2 regions of the Bacillus sp. CGMCC 1.16607 genome follow, and region 2 is predicted to be linked to the other one. Evidence: riboswitches for the same ligand, from Rfam matches in the RefSeq annotation. Region 2 holds a riboswitch; the other holds the start of a gene.
What was found. A riboswitch is a leader RNA that binds a small molecule or an ion and turns the genes downstream of it on or off. The one in region 2 is predicted to bind cyclic di-GMP.

Region 1: another riboswitch for cyclic di-GMP. It lies ahead of ACFSO7_RS13675 (hypothetical protein); the one in region 2 lies ahead of ACFSO7_RS21765 (Spo0E family sporulation regulatory protein-aspartic acid phosphatase).

Annotation. Positions count from the first base shown of each region.
Region 1 is NZ_JBHUJX010000019.1:255,573-264,228, forward strand. Features, by position in the region: gene ACFSO7_RS13620 (hypothetical protein) at 1-204, opposite strand, end outside; gene ACFSO7_RS13625 (DUF2812 domain-containing protein) at 336-950, opposite strand; gene ACFSO7_RS13630 (PadR family transcriptional regulator) at 967-1,281, opposite strand; gene ACFSO7_RS13635 (AlkZ-related protein) at 1,449-2,123, opposite strand; gene ACFSO7_RS13640 (aspartate/glutamate racemase family protein) at 2,202-2,897, opposite strand; gene ACFSO7_RS13645 (2-thiouracil desulfurase family protein) at 2,965-3,432, opposite strand; gene ACFSO7_RS13650 (aminoglycoside phosphotransferase family protein) at 3,593-4,363, opposite strand; gene ACFSO7_RS13655 (hypothetical protein) at 4,497-4,817, opposite strand; gene ACFSO7_RS13660 (hypothetical protein) at 4,890-5,018, opposite strand; gene ACFSO7_RS13665 (PH domain-containing protein) at 5,238-5,852, opposite strand; gene ACFSO7_RS13670 (DUF4083 domain-containing protein) at 5,941-6,090, opposite strand; gene ACFSO7_RS13675 (hypothetical protein) at 6,308-7,468, opposite strand; cyclic di-GMP riboswitch class II at 7,497-7,581, opposite strand; gene ACFSO7_RS13680 (DUF3267 domain-containing protein) at 7,979-8,554, opposite strand; gene ACFSO7_RS13685 (VOC family protein) at 8,631-8,656, opposite strand, start outside.
Region 2 is NZ_JBHUJX010000026.1:40,313-48,968, forward strand. Features, by position in the region: gene istA (IS21 family transposase) at 365-1,873, shown strand; gene istB (IS21-like element helper ATPase IstB) at 1,873-2,595, shown strand; partial or broken gene ACFSO7_RS21750 (transposase) at 4,009-4,433, shown strand; gene ACFSO7_RS21755 (GerAB/ArcD/ProY family transporter) at 4,524-4,697, opposite strand; partial or broken gene ACFSO7_RS21760 (spore germination protein) at 4,716-6,071, opposite strand; cyclic di-GMP riboswitch class I at 6,473-6,556, shown strand; gene ACFSO7_RS21765 (Spo0E family sporulation regulatory protein-aspartic acid phosphatase) at 6,590-6,778, shown strand; gene ACFSO7_RS21770 (hypothetical protein) at 6,797-6,934, shown strand; gene sda (sporulation histidine kinase inhibitor Sda) at 7,254-7,373, shown strand; gene ACFSO7_RS21780 (hypothetical protein) at 7,492-7,674, shown strand; gene ACFSO7_RS21785 (ferritin) at 8,214-8,656, opposite strand, start outside.

The DNA of each region.
Region 1 (8,656 bases), on a different contig from region 2:
CTCATAATGGTCGGTATTTATGATATAAATGAAATTATCTTTACCTCGTACGATGCCCATATAAATCAGAATCATTTGCAGAAGCGCATTCATTTCATCCTTAAAAAAGTCGTACTTTACACCTGAAATTTTTTTAATTAAATATTGTTGTTGAAATAAAAAACGCCCAATCTTTAACAACTGAACTACCGAAGCTGATTTCATCAACATTCCTCCATTCGCTGTTGTTAAAAGCGGTTATTAAATCAAAATTCAATTTTTTAATCAAAAGTGATTTCAAATATTGATTCGAATGATTTACCAAATTTATGTGGGTGTAAGATCTGATCAGAGCATCATTGAGTTTTTCCATTTTCAAATAGCTTTTGTGCTTTATATGCAAAGAAAAGGCAAAGTATCGAAGACACCGGCAATAATAACCATGATATGCCTCTCATAAGGGCAAAAGGAGTTTCAAATATAAAAGCTTTCCAAAATGATAATTCACTCATTTCCCACAATCCTGGAGTCAAATATAGCTGCTTAGGATTAAATATAGCACCTATATCTATGGTATCTGTGATTAACAATACGACGAAAAGTGGAAAAAAACTGACGGCCGTTTCCATAAACATTTTTGATAATCTTTTATATTTACCAGCCTTTGATATACTGTCTGAAAAAATATCCTCCTCTTTTTCTTCATCTATTTTTTTAAAATATTGTGTTCCTGAATTTTTTTTACCAACGATGTGTTTCCATCCACTATCCTCAAACAGTGTACAATAATCAATGAAGTCCGCTTGATTCTTAAATTTCCTATAATCAATCTTAATCGTAGTATCCGCTGGCTCTGATAAACTAAATTTATATCCGAAAGATTTTTCCTTTAGCTGATAGCCTTGTTTCGCCATCTTTTTTAACCATTTCTCCTCTTTATCAAAGTCAATAAAATACTTGAATTTCCTCATCACAACCCCCTCCAAATTACAAGTTTAATAATCCCTTTGTTACCTCAATCATGTGCTGCATTCTAATATAGTCTAGGTGCAGAACCTCTTTTCCTTTTTTGGTAATCACGTATGTTTTTCGCCTCTTATCTTCACTACTTACAGATTCAATCATTTTTTGCTTTAGTAAATTTTCAATAGCTCCATATAGCGTTCCTGCCGCTATCTTCACTTGATGATTACTTAATTCTTCAACTTTTTGCATAATAAGGTAACCATGCGAAGGTTCTAATAAGGATAAAAGAATATAATATGTGGTTTCAGTTAACGGTAGGTTTTTATCTCTATTCATAAGCGCCTCCAAAAATTACAGTTATATAAAGCTAAACTATACAGTTTAACTGTATATGTCAATTGTTACATTTCTCATTCTATGAAGCATGAGGATGCACCATCTGCTCCCATTTCGTATAAAAAAGAACATGAGAAACGTTCTCCCCATGCTCCCTTGTGAGATAATTATAAAAATATTTTCCCTAACTTCTTCAATGTTTCCTCAGAACACAAAGAAGAGAAATGATCCATTAGATGCTGCTTCGCCTGTCCTTTTTCCATGTTAATGGATTCTATATTTTTTCGATTGGCCCAACTGTCGTATGTTTCAAAGGCGGTACTACTCCAACCATTTTTTTCTCCGAATTCATCGGTTTTCAGTTGAATATCTGAAATGACAATATCCATCGACCCCTGTAATTCTAATAATCCATTTTCAAAGCTTTTCTTTTGATCCTTATGCTTTAATCCTGCCTTTGCTCTTAATAATCTTGTATCAATTCCTTCTTCTTCTCGAATAATTTTATAAATATCATAAGCTTCTTTTGATACATTCCCGTTAAAATAACGTTCCTCTAACGGTTGTACTGAGCCTAATACTGTTTTGACATATGGAAGAAGCTCACGAGATATGAAGACAGATTTTTTCTTGATGAATTTCCCATATCCAGCGACGCCATCAACTGAAAATTTCGTCCTCCAAATCCAAGGATCATTTTCCGTGTCTGAGTGCCAACTCTCTTGTGATGTAATACTGTTTAAGGAAGGATAATTAGGTATCAGAGGTGAAAGTGGAAGTAATCCGAACTCTTCAATTACTTTTATAGCTTCATCGTACGTTTTTATTTTCAAATCTACCAATTCAATCGCCCCTTTATAAAAATTCTCATTCTCTACACGAGTACGAACGAGAATGAGGTAAAAAATTTATTAGAACCATTATTTATTATCCAATGCTTTATTTACCGCTTCAACTGCGTGAATAACAGTTGTATCAAATATAGGAACATCTGAATCCCCTTGGTTTATTAATAAGCCAATCTCCGTGCAGCCCAAGATAATTCCTTCTGCACCTTTATTAATTAAATCCTTGATAACCTTTTTGTAATAATCTCTGGACGATTCGTTTATGCTTCCTAAAACTAGCTCTTCAAAAATAATTTTATTTATCTTCTCACGATCAGTGTGATCAGGTACTAAAACCTTTATCCCATGTGATTCTATTCTTGATTTATAGAAGTCTTGCTCCATCGTATATCTTGTTCCTAATAGCCCTACTGTATTTATATTAGATTTTTTAATTTCATTCGCGGTTGCATCGGCAATATGTAAAACAGGAATGTTTATTTTTTCTTCAATGAATTGAATGACTTTATGCATTGTATTTGTACAGATCACGACCAAATCAGCTCCGGCTTTTTCAAGTGACTGAGCCACGTCACCTAAAAGTCTGCCCGCTTTTTCCCATTCCCCTTCAGATTGAAATCGTTCAATTTCTGCAAAATCCACACTATATAATAGACATTTTGCCGAATGTAAACCACCTAATCTATTTTTTATTTCTTCATTAATAATTCGATAATATTGAACCGACGATTCCCAACTCATACCACCAATTAGTCCGATTGTTTTCATCTCTAAATCCCCCCGACAATCTGGCTTTCACCTTACCTTTTCAATATTGAGTCTTATTCACAAACAATCAGTCCATCTCCTGAAGAAAATCGTATATTCCCTCTTCTGAGATAACTTTTATTCCGTTCTTCTTAAGAAGTGCAGTTGTCACACCAGTTCCAGTCATTTTCTTATTTAAGAATTCCCCGTTATAGATCATTGAACTTCCACAAGAAGGACTGTATTCCTTAAGAATGACTGTTGTTGCGTTGACCTCTTGCGCTTTACTCAGGGTAGCAAAAGCACCTTTTATGTATAGTTCCGTGACGTCTTTCCCTGATGCCTCAACTACTTTAGCGTTACCTTCAAGTACATCCTCTCCGTTGCCGCCCACTATTTCTGCTGGCTCCCTAGGTGTTGAAAAGCCACCAAGTAACTCTGGGCATACTGTAATAGCTTTCTTTTCATTTATCAGTTGAAGAACCTTTTCATTAAGACAATGGGTACCATTATACCTTACTTCTAACCCTGCTAAACAAGAACTAACTAAAATCAAAGGTATCACCTCTTCACTTCAATTATAATTAAACTAACCATTCTATCTTGTTATTACTATAATCTATTAAGTACTTTGTAAAATCTAAAAAGGATTGAAAACAGTAAATGATTGATTCCTTTTCCTGGAACTGGATCACCTCTATAGTTCTTTATAAAAACTAGAAAAACTCATATAATCCTTGATCAAAATATTGATATTCTTCCTTCGAAACCTTGTAGCGTGTATAGCCTTCATAAAAGGCAGCGATGTATTCATCACGATGAATCAATCTACCGATAGCTAGAGACTCATCGTACCGTGGATCTCCTACGGTCATACCTGCGACATCGATTAAGAATTGGACTTCTCCATCCACTACGAGCACATTGTCTGTTGTGCAGTCACCATGAATAATTGTTTGTTGGACTGGTAATGGTTTGGTAGACTTTAATTTTTCCAAAAGTTTAGGACTACCATCCGCTTGGCCACTTTTTGCATACCTTTCAGCCTTAATCAACTGATCGTCCAACCAATTATTTGTTAGATTTAAAGTCTCAATGATTGGAGTTTCATGGAGTTTGTGGAGAAAATGACCAAAACTCTTAATTAATAATTTTTTCTCTTCTATGTTCTTAGCTTGTTTTAAAGCAATGGTTAGTGTCATTCCGTGCACGAAGGACATAATGAGATGGCTGCTCTCGTTTTCTTCGATAAAGCCATAATATTTTGGTACCGGAATTTGGCTCTGGTTATTTAGTTTTTCTAAGATGATAGCCTCGGCTTTTAACCATTCTCTATATTTATTTTTATAGGAACTTTTGAGTATATAAGTTCCATTATCGGTAATAATTTGGCGAACTTCAGATGTACATCCCTGTTCATCCGGCTTTATTAGTTGACGAATTTCCCCTATTATTTTTTCGACTTTACTTTGTAATTGTGAGTTCATTGTTTCCACCAACCTTTTTAATTTACTTTTTGATAGGAATCACTATAAATAAAAACTATTAAAATAAGTAATCCTCATTGCTCTAAACTAGGCAAATATCTTCGGTGTTCTCCTACCATTTTGTTATAAATAATTACATAAAAAGAAGGCTCTTTCTCTCCAAAAAATCTTCTTCCGTTATCTCCTTTTTTTGACGAACTAGAAGAGATTGGAATGATTCAAAGAGTTCTTGGATCTCTTTCTGTTCATTTATAATTTTTATACTTTTTTGATATTCCATTTCATCTTTATATCTAGTAATCTCCAACCATTTTGATTGATCATGCTTACTATGTAGAAATATCGTATGAAAATCTATATATCTGTTATAAATACTTGCTGCTTTTTCTTGAATTTCTAAAAATTCGTCTATTTTATCTATTTCAATATGATACTGATAAATTTTAACAAACACTGTTTATCCATCCTCAACTTTTACAAAAAAATGTCCTCTAGCATAGGAATGGAGGACATTTTTTCTATTCATTTATTTATTCTGACCTTTTAAGGCTTTCAATGCTTTTTGTTCAAGACCGTTTTCTCCGGCAAATTCAACACTTGTTTTTGGTAAAGCATTTTTTGGATTTTTAAATTTATTATTCTTATTTTTCGCCATTTTGCACCATCCTGTTCTTTTTAGTTGAATGCACAACAAAATATTGGCACCCACCATTTTAGTTTGCTTTTTTTTTTGGATACTATGCTAAAATGACAAAATGACTATACATTACCTCCTAATAAATGAAGATCATTTTAGTTGTTTTTACATAAAAAAAACGCTTAATCTCAGATCTTTTTTGGATTATGAAAAAGGAGCTGCGTAAAACAACTCCCCTTAATTTTGAATATATTTTTGAAACACATCCGAGAAATCTTTTGTTGTGTGATTTTTATGAAGTTCTTTTAGCCATGTATTAACGAAGGTAGCGATTTGGCCAAATTCATGTGATAGGTTTGATTCTACTGTGCGGTTATTTCTGATAACCTCTTCTGCTACTTGAAGGCTCTTATCTCCGTAAGCTAGCAGTCTAGCATTGTCTTTTTGAACCATTGAAATAGCAAGAAGGGCTTTGTAAATATCCGTTACTTCCGTGGAATATTTTTTATGAATATCAATCGAGAATACTTTTCCTCCCATCGTAAATTTCAATTCTATATCAAGGTCGATGGTACCCGCTGTTTCAATACTTACACCACTAATTTCATTTGCAAAATAATCATAACGTCTTAAATTACGCTTGGAACTTACGGCGGAATCTCCGTCAACATGAATTAATGCCAGGTTCGTAAAGCAATACTCATCTTTTTTTGACTTGATCAGAAAGAAAATCTTTTCATTGTCCTCAGTTAGAACAAAATCATCAGATTCTGTCTTGTTAAAGTCAACTGGCTTGATTATCTCACCAACATCACTAAGGCCTAAAGCTTCACTTGCTAATTTTTTAAACATATGTCTTCCCCTTTCCAACTTAAAGAACTCCGCTGCCTAGGCAGTCTGTTTAAATACATTTTTTCCTTCTTCCATGGAACTACTACTGTCATATTAACTTGTCTACTTTTTCTTCCATTCTTTTTAATCGTTCATTTTGTTTCTTGGTTGACCGTAAATATTGAAATATAAGGCCAATAAATAGCACTGGAATAAGTATTGCGAATAGCTGGAAAACGATGTCTCCCATATTGAGCATATTCTGTTCCTCCAATAATTAGGATTGCTTTTATTAACTATACGATTATATTTCAAAAAAAGTTTCAAATTAATCAAAAAAGATTCCTTCTATCCCTCAGCTTCCCCCCTTCTATATAAAAGGTAACCGTAATCAGGCTGAGACAAGGTTCCTGTTCCTTGCCCCTAAAAAACAAACAAACCCCGGATTATATAATAATAATCCGAGGTTTAAACAGTTATTTATATGTTACAGTATAGGATCCGTTATCTAATACTGTTACTGTAAACGAAAGTGACTTACTTCCTTCCGTAATGGTAAAATCTCTAGATTGAGAGTTTTGTGCACCTTCAGGCTTACTAATCGTGCCACCTAATTCTACTGTTTTTGTTTCTACAACACCAGTAGAATAGACAAGTTTGTAAGTTGCGATAACTTTGGATTGCTCCTTATTGTGACTAACAACACTGATTGTAAGATCCTTAATATCTGTTACCACTACTTCTACAACAGGTGCCACTGGAACATTAAATTCTTTGGACTGAGTCACTGTACCAAACTCATCCCCTACTGTTACTTCAATAGTAGCTGGTTGGCCTGAAGTTAAACCAGTTCTAGTGATTGTTTCAGAAGTCACGCCACCTTTACTATCTTCTTTAAAAATAGTAAAAGTTAAGCTATAGGTTTTTGTTGTTTCATCGAAACTCCACACAGGTGCTTCATCTGATACACTAAAGTTTCTAAATGCTGTAGGGACGGTAGTTTCTCCTGCTAAAGTTGCTCCTGAGATCTTAAATTCGTCAGTTGTTCCAGCAACTGTTACAGATGTAGTCGGAAGTGCTTCATCTTCACCACGAGACCAATGATTAACTAAATTGTAGCTCAGGGTAAACTGATTTGTTTCACGGTCATAGGACGTCCATTCTTTGTTCACTGCTTCTGTTTCAGTGATGTAGGGAATATGTACCATTTGTGAAGCTGTTTTAGCATATGTGTGTACATCTTGAGATGGACGACCATTTGCATAAATCGTATAGGCTTCAATCGCAAATGTTGAATCTCCCTTTAGACCAGTAACATCAAGATTAACTGAATAAGACCAAGTTTTATCAGTGATTTTCGTAACTGAAGCATCTTGTCCATTCACTTTAACGACAAGCTGTGGACCATCAATGACAACTGTGCCAGAAAGTAAAATTTGCTCTGCATTTCTAGCGGCAACCTCTAATGAATTATAAGTAATCACACCTGTCTCACGCTTTTGCTCGGTTCTTCCAGTCTCAACTTCCTTAACTTCCTTAGTAGATTTTGGAGCTGCATTAGCAACGTTTCCAACACCTAGGACTAATGTACCAGCAAGGATTGTTGTTCCAAGGGCTTTTACATAAATTTTTTTCATTTTTCATTTCTCCTCTTAGATCATTTTTTTCTAAGAGGACCGGTTACACTACTAGCTCCATATAGCCCAAGTGTCCAAAATAAAGGCTATATTTCTACGCTTCCCATCTTGGTTGATAGGATTCTATTTTTAGAGACCAACAAAAATAGAACTTTATACCTAAGACTACAATAATATTAAAAAGTTTACAACGATTATTTTGCAAGATACCGAGATCATCCGAAGAGAAGTATAGGTGGGGATCTGTTGCCTCCATTTCATATAAAAAGAAGGATGAGACACGCCCCCCATTCTCCCCTAAATCAAACGAAAACAAGCAGGAAACCTTTTATGGTTCCTGCTTGTTTTGTTTAAAAATGAATTGCCCCTGCCAAGGAATTTTATTTTAACATACATCGAGAGGTTTTAGAATTGATCTTTTTCATTCGCTTGAAAATGGTTCTTAACTACTAAACTTACTAAACAAATCAACCAACAGGAGCATGTTAGGCTGTAGACGTCCGCGTTCCCTTAATATATGTAATTTTTATTTAAAAAGACTTCGCAGCCAATTTCTTTTGGGTGGTCTCTGACAATGGCATCTCTTGGATAGCTTTTTAATAATTGATAAATTAGAATATCCCCTCCTGCACTTTGGGTTAGGAGTGTACCTAATATGACGAGAATTCCGTTTCCAATTGTAAAACCAATGATTAATGGAATTAATCCAGTGATCACAAGCGGTAATAATAGGCTAAACCGATAACTTTTCACTGTTATTGGCACTTTGCAATGTGCGTATGGCATCATTTGCTTCCACATGACACCTATTTTAATAGAATGCCAACCAGCTTTTCCAATAACCGCAAAGCCAAAGGCATGTAATAATTCATGAAGAATAATCGATAAAAAATAAGAGAATATTAACATCCCATAAACCATCCAATTATGACTATAGGAAATCCCCCAGATAATATCGTAAAGAATTAATACCAATAGCGTAATGAGAAATGACCCAAGCCCCACCTTTTTATTCACTAGGCTAGCTGAAAGGGTAGCATCCATTTTATGATATTGTTCACCCGCATGAACATAATCCTCTCCCATTCTCATCACTTCCTTCATTAAAGTTAATTAAAAAGGATAATTAGTCCTCATAATAGACTAATTATCCAATGAATGATTATTTTGCATTCGCATCAGGTTGAT
Region 2 (8,656 bases):
TGTATTAATTCATTCAAACCCTTGATACAACTAGTATTGGGTTCTTTTTTTGCAGTTTTAATAGTTTTGAGACCATTATCTATAGTGCAAAAATTACCCTATATTTTTTGGTGAAATATTCAAGGACATTATTTATATACTCCTCGTAATCGTTCATTTTAAATATTTTAATTTTTTTAATGTTGTGAGATATACATCAGCTGTAATCTGCATACTATGTTTATGGCAAACTATTAATGTAGTGAATGGCCATTAATTTGTGCAGGCCCTAGGGCCTGCACAAATTAAAAAAACCACTTGCCAACAATTCCTAAATACCATACCCTCCTAGTTGGGCAAACCATTCAACGGGAGGTATTAAGGAGTGTTAACAGTGGTCGAAATAAATTATATCAGACAAGAGGTAAACACAAAAGGGTGTTCATATTCTGACGTTGCAAAGAGGATAAATAAGGATCCTAGAACAGTTAAGAAGTATGCGGATATGGAAGACTTCAATATCGTAGAAAAATCAAAGCAGAACAGGAAAGCGAAAGTCATGGATCCAGTTAAACCTATTTTGGATAAGTGGATTGAAGAGGATTTAAAGAAGAAAAAGAAGTTTAGAAGAACGGCTAAAAGAATGCATGAATTATTAAAAGGTCAGTATGAATTTCAAGGCTCAGCAAGGTCAGTGAGACGTTATGTGTCTGACCGTAAAAAAGAGTTATTAGAAGTGAGTGAAACCGCAGCATTACCATTAGAGGCTAAACCGGGAACAGCACAAGTTGATTTTGGTGAAGCACCGTTTAAATACAACGACGAGATGACTACATTACCATTTCTAGTAATGTCTTTTCCAAATAGTAATTCATTTTACTTTCAGGTATTTCCTTCGCAAAATAAGGAGTGCTTCCTAGAAGGTTTAAAAAGAATGTTTCATTACATAGGTGGAGTTCCAAAAGCTATTCGTTTTGATAACTTATCACCTGCGGTGAAAAAGGTCCTACCAAATGGCGAACGGGAGTTAACAGATGAATTTCATAGGTTCGTTTTACATTATGGATTTGAATATGAGTTCTGTAATCCTGGAAGTGGCAATGAAAAAGGCCATGTGGAAGCAATGGTCAAATATGTTCGTAATAACTTTCTCCTACCAGAGTTGACTATTCATGATTTAGAATCATTTAACAATTCTTTATGGATTAAAGCAGAAGCAGATAGAAATAGACCACATTATCAAAAAGAAACTCTTATTGCCGAATTATATTTGGCCGATCAGGAGAAGTTTTATCAATTGCCAGCAAAAGAGTTTGAATGCGTAAGATATGAACAAGTAAAAGCTGATAAGTATGGCTATATTCGTATTGAAAATAAACTTTATTCTACTTCACCACGTTTTGCCAAACAAATGGTTTTGGCCAAGATATCATTTAAAGAGATTGATATTTTAACAGAAGATTATGATGTGATTATTAAGCATGATCGCTTGTATGGCAAAGAACAAAAATCAATGAAATGGCAACCATATTTGACTCTCATGGCCAAAAGACCAATGGCCATTAAATATACAGAGTTCTACGAAAAATTGCCACCTGAATGGCAAGATTATTTATCGAATTGTACCATACAGGAGAAGCAAGCTGCTCTACAATTACTAACAGTGTTACTTAAAGAGCATGACTTCCAGGTGCCCACACGGGCACTGATAATGGCATCGGAACATGGACATCCAAGTATTGATTCTATTAAACAAATGTTCTACCAGTTGATTAATGGTAGAGGGATTAGGAGTTCTATAAACCCTAAAGAAAATATACCGATTATGCCAAATGCAGTACGTGGACTCAAGCAATATGATCAATTATTTGGATCAACTGTAGGTGATCATTAATGGAAGCTCATATTGTAGAATTCTCTAAAAGATTAAAGCTTACCTGGATCCCCCAGAATTATCAATCAGTAATAGCAGAGACAAATGAAGAATACTTACTAAAGCTTTTTGAGAATGAAATTATTCAAAGAGAGGAACGCAAAGTTAATCTTCTTTTAAGTCAAGCTACATTACCAAAAGTATCAGGAAAGCCATTTGATTGGAAAGAAATTCAGATGGCTCCTGGACTTTCTAGAGATTATGTAATCAGTGGAGAATTTCAACACAATCAAGAAAATATGATTTTTTATGGTGGCGTTGGTGCTGGAAAAACTTATTTATCAACACTTATTGCCTTAAATCTTATCCAAAATGAAGGTAAAAAAGTTAAGTTTTATACAGCAGCAGGTCTGGTAAATACCCTCTTAGAGGCAAATGAGAAAGGATTATTAGGGAGGTTCTTTAAACAAATAGAAAAGCTAGATTTATTGATTTTAGATGAATTGGGCTACATTCCTTTACATAAACAAGGAGCTGAACTATTATTCCAGGTTATATCTATGTGTTATGAAGCTAGAAGTTTAATCGTTACTACAAATCTACAATTTGGACATTGGAATCATGTTTTTGGTGATCCGATTTTAACCGAGGCTGTCATTGACAGGTTAATTCACCATTCCCACTTATTAGTTTTTAATGGGCCAAGTCATCGAATGAAGGATTCAATTTTACAAAACAGATAATTTATGGGGGTTGGCAAGTCTTACATTTTTAATTGCCATTTAAAACATTTCCTACTTGCCAAAAACATACTACCGTCTCCAAGGCTTCCTGTATAATTTCATGCCAGTTTTGCTTCAAAAAGAAGTACTGCGTGGGAATATTTAATTATAGAAGACCTACATAGCTACGATAAAATTCTCAATGGTTAGTATCGTTCTAAACATAACTCATTGGCTTTGCTTGGCTGGTGTATTGGCTCATTTAAATAGAGCCACTCCGATCGCGAAATCGTAAGCCACTCATTTTCCAGCTAGAACACGTCTTGATTTGGAGTGAGAGGTATGATAGGCTCGCTGGATTCTCGAAATACTTTGGTGTGTCGCCTTTCGAGCAAAATCCTACCTCTGGAGGCTCCACGTCAAGATATTCCAGATTTTCTAGTTTTGAAAGGAATAGTGCCTCACTTTTTGATAATCAGAGTGGCTCAAAATCAATTATCGAAAACAGCAGGCTCAATATATTAAAGCGAAGTACAATTTCGAAATTGTCTAATAGACCAAAAATCCATTGACAATTGGAGTTTTCATCATTTCTAGGAAATGTATTTATACCGTAGGGGGAGCATCCAATTGATGAAGAATCAGAGTCGAAACTCTTGAGAGTTAAATAATGTATAGCAATAGCCCGCCGTCGAAAAGATAGATTGTCTAGGGCTTGGAGAAACGTATTTGTTAAATATGGGATTTTGTAGATTAATAATCAAATTTTGTATTATCTTTCGCAAAAAAAGAGAATAATTATTACCTATTTTCAATTTTCTCAGGTACTTCGACAGTATCTCTACAAGCACAAGGATCCTTATGCAATGTGTTCAGAATAATATCATCACACCCACTAAGTAATAGTATAAAGGTTAGTGAAAAAAGTAATTTAGTTAGTTTTTTCATATTTGATTACCTCCATTTTAATAGACAGATGGTATTAAGGATAAGTTACCAGAAAAAATGAAAATAACAAAAGAATTAATATGATACCTACAAAATAAAAAGGATTAGATATTCCTAATCCCTCATTCGTAGTATTCGTCGATTATTTGTTCTTAACAGAAGTTTTGTTCTTGGTGTGTAAAACTAAATACAGGGATCCTAGTGAGGAAAATAAGATAATTAAACTAACGAATGGAATCTTGTTTGCTGAAAAAAATGCTCCAATTAATAATGGGAGTGAAGCCAGATAAAATAACATACTTGCAAATAACATAAGTTTGGATTTATCCAAAATTAATCAACTCCAGAGATATGTAAATCTAATAAAGTTCTATAATTTTATATTTAACAACCGACATGAAATAAAGTTTGGTTAGGCTACACTTAGTTGGACAGGTACTTTAAGGTCAAGTAGACTACAGTAAATACTATAGGGGAGAATCTACTATGACTAAAAAAGCCCGCCGAACATTTACATCTGAATTTAAGGAACAGATTGTTCAACTCTATCTTAACGGAAAAGCACGAAAGGATATTATCAGGGAATATGACTTAACCCCCTCTTACTTAGATAAGTGGGTGAGTCAAAACCAGACTTCTGGATCTTTCAAAGAAAAAGATAATCTGACTCCTGAAGAACAAGAATTGAATAAACTCCGAAAAGAAATTAAGCAACTTCAAATGGAGAACGATATTTTAAAGCAAGCCGCGCTGATACTAGGACGAAAGTAAATGTAATCAAGAATAACCAACACAAATACTCGATATCAGAAATGTGCGAAGTCCTACAACTACCTAGGAGTACCTATTACTATGAAGCAAAAGTAAGAGAATCTGAGGATAACATCACCTCCTATATTATCGACATTTTTCATTACCAATTACATTTCCGTATATGTCAATATGAATCTCAAATAAATTGTAAGATTGATAATATTTCAAGGTTTTTATTGCTACTATCACTACCAGATGAATGACAAATGATGCCAAATAATTGAAATCCAAGCATCTTGTTTCGACTCTTTATAGATGATTCTTTGAACACCAGCAACACCAATTCCCATCTGTGTTGTGTGAATAATGAAAAATACAAGAAATGAATTAAACATTAAATACTTTGGTATGTTAGGTGTCATTTTCACTTTAGCCCCTCACTATTCGTCTATATCTTTTTTCTCTTTGCCCTTTTTAGGAGAAAACTTATATTCATCAACAGGACGATTAGATAAAGGTCTTTTACTTGAAAAAGAAATAGGCAAACGTATAAAGGAATCCTTTAAATCAGTGATTCTAAAAGGAAATATTGGAACAAGATACGGTCTTCCAATACTTGTTAGATTTAATAAGTGTAATATTATGTAAATGAGTCCGATTACAATTCCAAATCCACCCCAAAATCCAGCTAAAATAATAAGTGGGAATCGAATAATTCTTATAACTGCCCCCATCATGTAGTTTGATGCTGTAAATGTACCTAATGCGCTGAATGCAACAATAATAACTAAAATATTACTAGTAAAACCTGCTTCAACGGCAGCTTGTCCAATAACAATACCTCCTACAATCCCCATTGTTTGTCCAACTTTTGTTGGTAGTCTAGCTCCGGCTTCACGTAATAACTCTAAAATAAATTCTAAAATTAATGCCTCAAGTACGGGTGGAAACGGAACCTTAGCTCGTGACTCTCCTAGAGAAACTAAAAGTGCAGAGGGAATAACTTGATAGTGAAATGTTAAAGCAGCAACTTACATTGGAGTTAATAAAATGGACAACAACATTGATACATATCGGATAATTCTTAAAAAACTTCCTATATTCCAGCGGGTATATACATCATCTGTTGTTTCAAAGAAATTCAAAAAAGACGTTGGTGCAATAATTGCTTTTGGACTTCTATTCACTAAAAAAGCTATTTTACCTCTTGATAACATATAACATACTCTATCCGGAAGTTCGGTAATAAGTAATTGAGGAAAAAGGGAAATTGAATCATCGTCTAATAGCTGTGAAAGATACGTACTATCTAAAATATCATCTACTTTAAGGTCGTTTATTCTTTGACGTAAAGTCTGAACATTTTCAGGATCTGCAATATCATTTATATAAACAAGTCTTACTTCCGTCTTATTTCTAGTATCAGCTTCAAGTTTCTCAGTGATAAGATTTTCATCATTAAATTTTTTTTTAATAAAAGCTAGATTTGTTGACAATGATTCGGTAAAGGCTGAATCAGGACCAAAAATAGTTGATTCATTTTCTGAACTTTGGATGGCTCTTTCTAAATTTTTTTGCAAGTTAATCATTACTACTCTTTGATGATTAGAAATAACAATACAAATAAATCCTTTTAGTATTTGCTCAACAATCCCATTATGATCATTAGCTTCTTCGATTCTTCCAATTGGTAAATTAGATTTTATTAATTCGAAATTAATTTCACTCTCACTTATATTTTGTAAATGAGTAATTACAAATCTTACCAATTCTTCATCATCAATTAAATAACCTATATATACTAGGTGGAAATTTTAAATTGTCTTGACTACTAAATCTGGGTAATACATTTTAAGGTCATTAATTTTAGATAAAAAATTCCCTTCCTTAGATTTCACATTCCTATCAGTAGAATCTGCATCACCCTGTGAAGATGATAATTTATTAAACATATACTTACTCCTATCATTTTTTATATTTTATTTTCTACTAATTGTATCTTAATTATTCAATATTAAGAGTAATGTAAATTAGGATAACGGTATTGACTTTATTTCAGATGAGTAAGCTTTAATATTCAATAAAATTTTGATTGTAAAAAAATGTCGAAAAATAAATCTAAATAGTTGTGAATATTCTGAAAACATAGTATATTTAACTTATCAGCTCCGTTTTCCTTATAAACCAGTTGCACTTAAATGCAAAATGGCAAAAACATTCGATAGATGGTGACGCAAACTATAGGGGCTAAGTTATGAAAATATGCCCACATGTTACCAAAGTTTACTCCTAATAAATAAAGGGGGAATGTAATTTGGATGGAGATTTTTGTAGGGAAAATTATTTAGATATGATAAATAAGGATATTTATATCTTAAGAAGATTAATGTACATGGCTCGAGATCAAACTGGTAGAATAGATGACTCATTAGTCCTTGAGATAAGCCAATATTTGGATCAAAAGATAGCTAAGCATATAGAGTTAATAAAAACCCATACTTAATATTTGGAGGAGTGTACTTTGGTTAAAAAGAAACCTATAAAAAACAAAGATCCAATAACTATCGAACTTCATTTAAAAGAACAAGAACAGAAAGAGCAAATAAAGTGGCAAAAATCTGTGATAAGAGAAGAATATAGCGTACTTCTAAAGAAGTAGGTACTATAAATTACCTTTGAATGGTAACTGTTTTATCATTCTGAAGTTTTAAAATTCAGTACAAATTGCTACCCTGAAAATTTCGGCTTTAAATTTTGCGCTTACACAGTCAAAACCTATAAGAAAAATCATAAAATATATGCTTAACGGTAGATAGAGATATATCAAAAACATTTGAAATTCAAGCACATATAGCTGAAAATAAATTATTAATTAGTCTCATCTAATCAATTTAAATTAAAGTAATTCGAACAAAATAGATAAATTTAAAAGTAAAGAAGAAACTCTGCAATATTTTTCAATTAAAGAGGGGAAAATCATGAAAAATATTAGGGATGAAGTGTTGATTGAAACTTACTTTAAGTCAAATCTAGATAAAGATTTTGTTGTGCTAATGAAAAAAGAGAGCATTAAAAGAGAGCTTTTGGATAAAACTTAGACAAAAAATTATGAGTTGTTTTGATAATCCTATTGAACTAGTGGCAATACAATAAATTCATCTATGCCCATTTTAAAACACACTAGTATAATACTAATGTGTTGAGGAGGAGATATACATGCACGAATTAGAAGTATTGGATAAAATAAATACACCTACTCTAGTTGCTATGTTCATAGCAACCCTGAAACTTTTTTATAAAATAGACATGAGACAATCAAAAGGAATTGTTGAAGCATATACTATTCTTGAATGTCTGTATCATATTTCTACCATACTGAAGGATAGAGTAGATATTTGATAAGTTAATACTTTCTCCTACTATTTATAAAAGCTTGTTGGAACACTGAAGAAGTTTTTTATACAAGATTGATTTGAAATACAAAGAGGGATACCACTAACATTATGTGGTTATCTAAGCATCAATGTGGGGAGCTATTGATAATACAATAGTTCTCCACATTGATTTTTAGATAACTACGGTTTCCAATCGGCATCATTTTTATAAAAAAATTCCAAAGGATGCAGTTTTCTCCTTCACGGGTACAAAAATGAAAAATAACATCTCCTCTAGATGTAATTTGTCTAAAGAATCAATAACATATATTATATTCCCAAAATGTCCATTTAATTAGATTAATCCTATTAAAGAATGTCTATACTTATCTAACTAAATGAATTTGTAAAAGGTAAAATTAGATTATAGGAAGTTTGTTTAAAAATACAGCTGAAATAAACAAAACTATTCTATAAAGAATGGTTGGAAATAGTGAATAATTCCCATAAAAACATTTAAGTCTATGCATATCTTGTGTAGAGTGTGTTAGAGCAATTTCAAGTTTATCCTGCTGCTGAAGCAGTTTTTGTGGCTGTTCGCGCTCCTAATTCCTGATCCAATAATAAAAGTGCAGAAGGGTTACTCTCAGCAAGTCTAAGTCGATCAATAATTGTTTTTGCTTGTGCTTCCTCATCGATTTGTTCTCTTAAAAAATCTTGTATAATGACAGCAGCCTGCGGGTCTATTTGATTTACGTAGTTATAGGCTTGACGATAAGAATTTGTAACAAATTGTTCATGAGCTAACACTTTTTGAAAAGTCTCTAACGGCATACCATAGTCACTTGGCTGGGCAGGAATACTACTCAGTTGGACAGTACCATCCCGATCCACAACAAAATCAATTAAGGAAAGCATGTGTTTTCTTTCCTCCTCCGATTGCAATCTCAGCCAGTGAGCCATACCTGTTAAGTTCAATCTCCCCATATATGAAGACATGGCAAGAT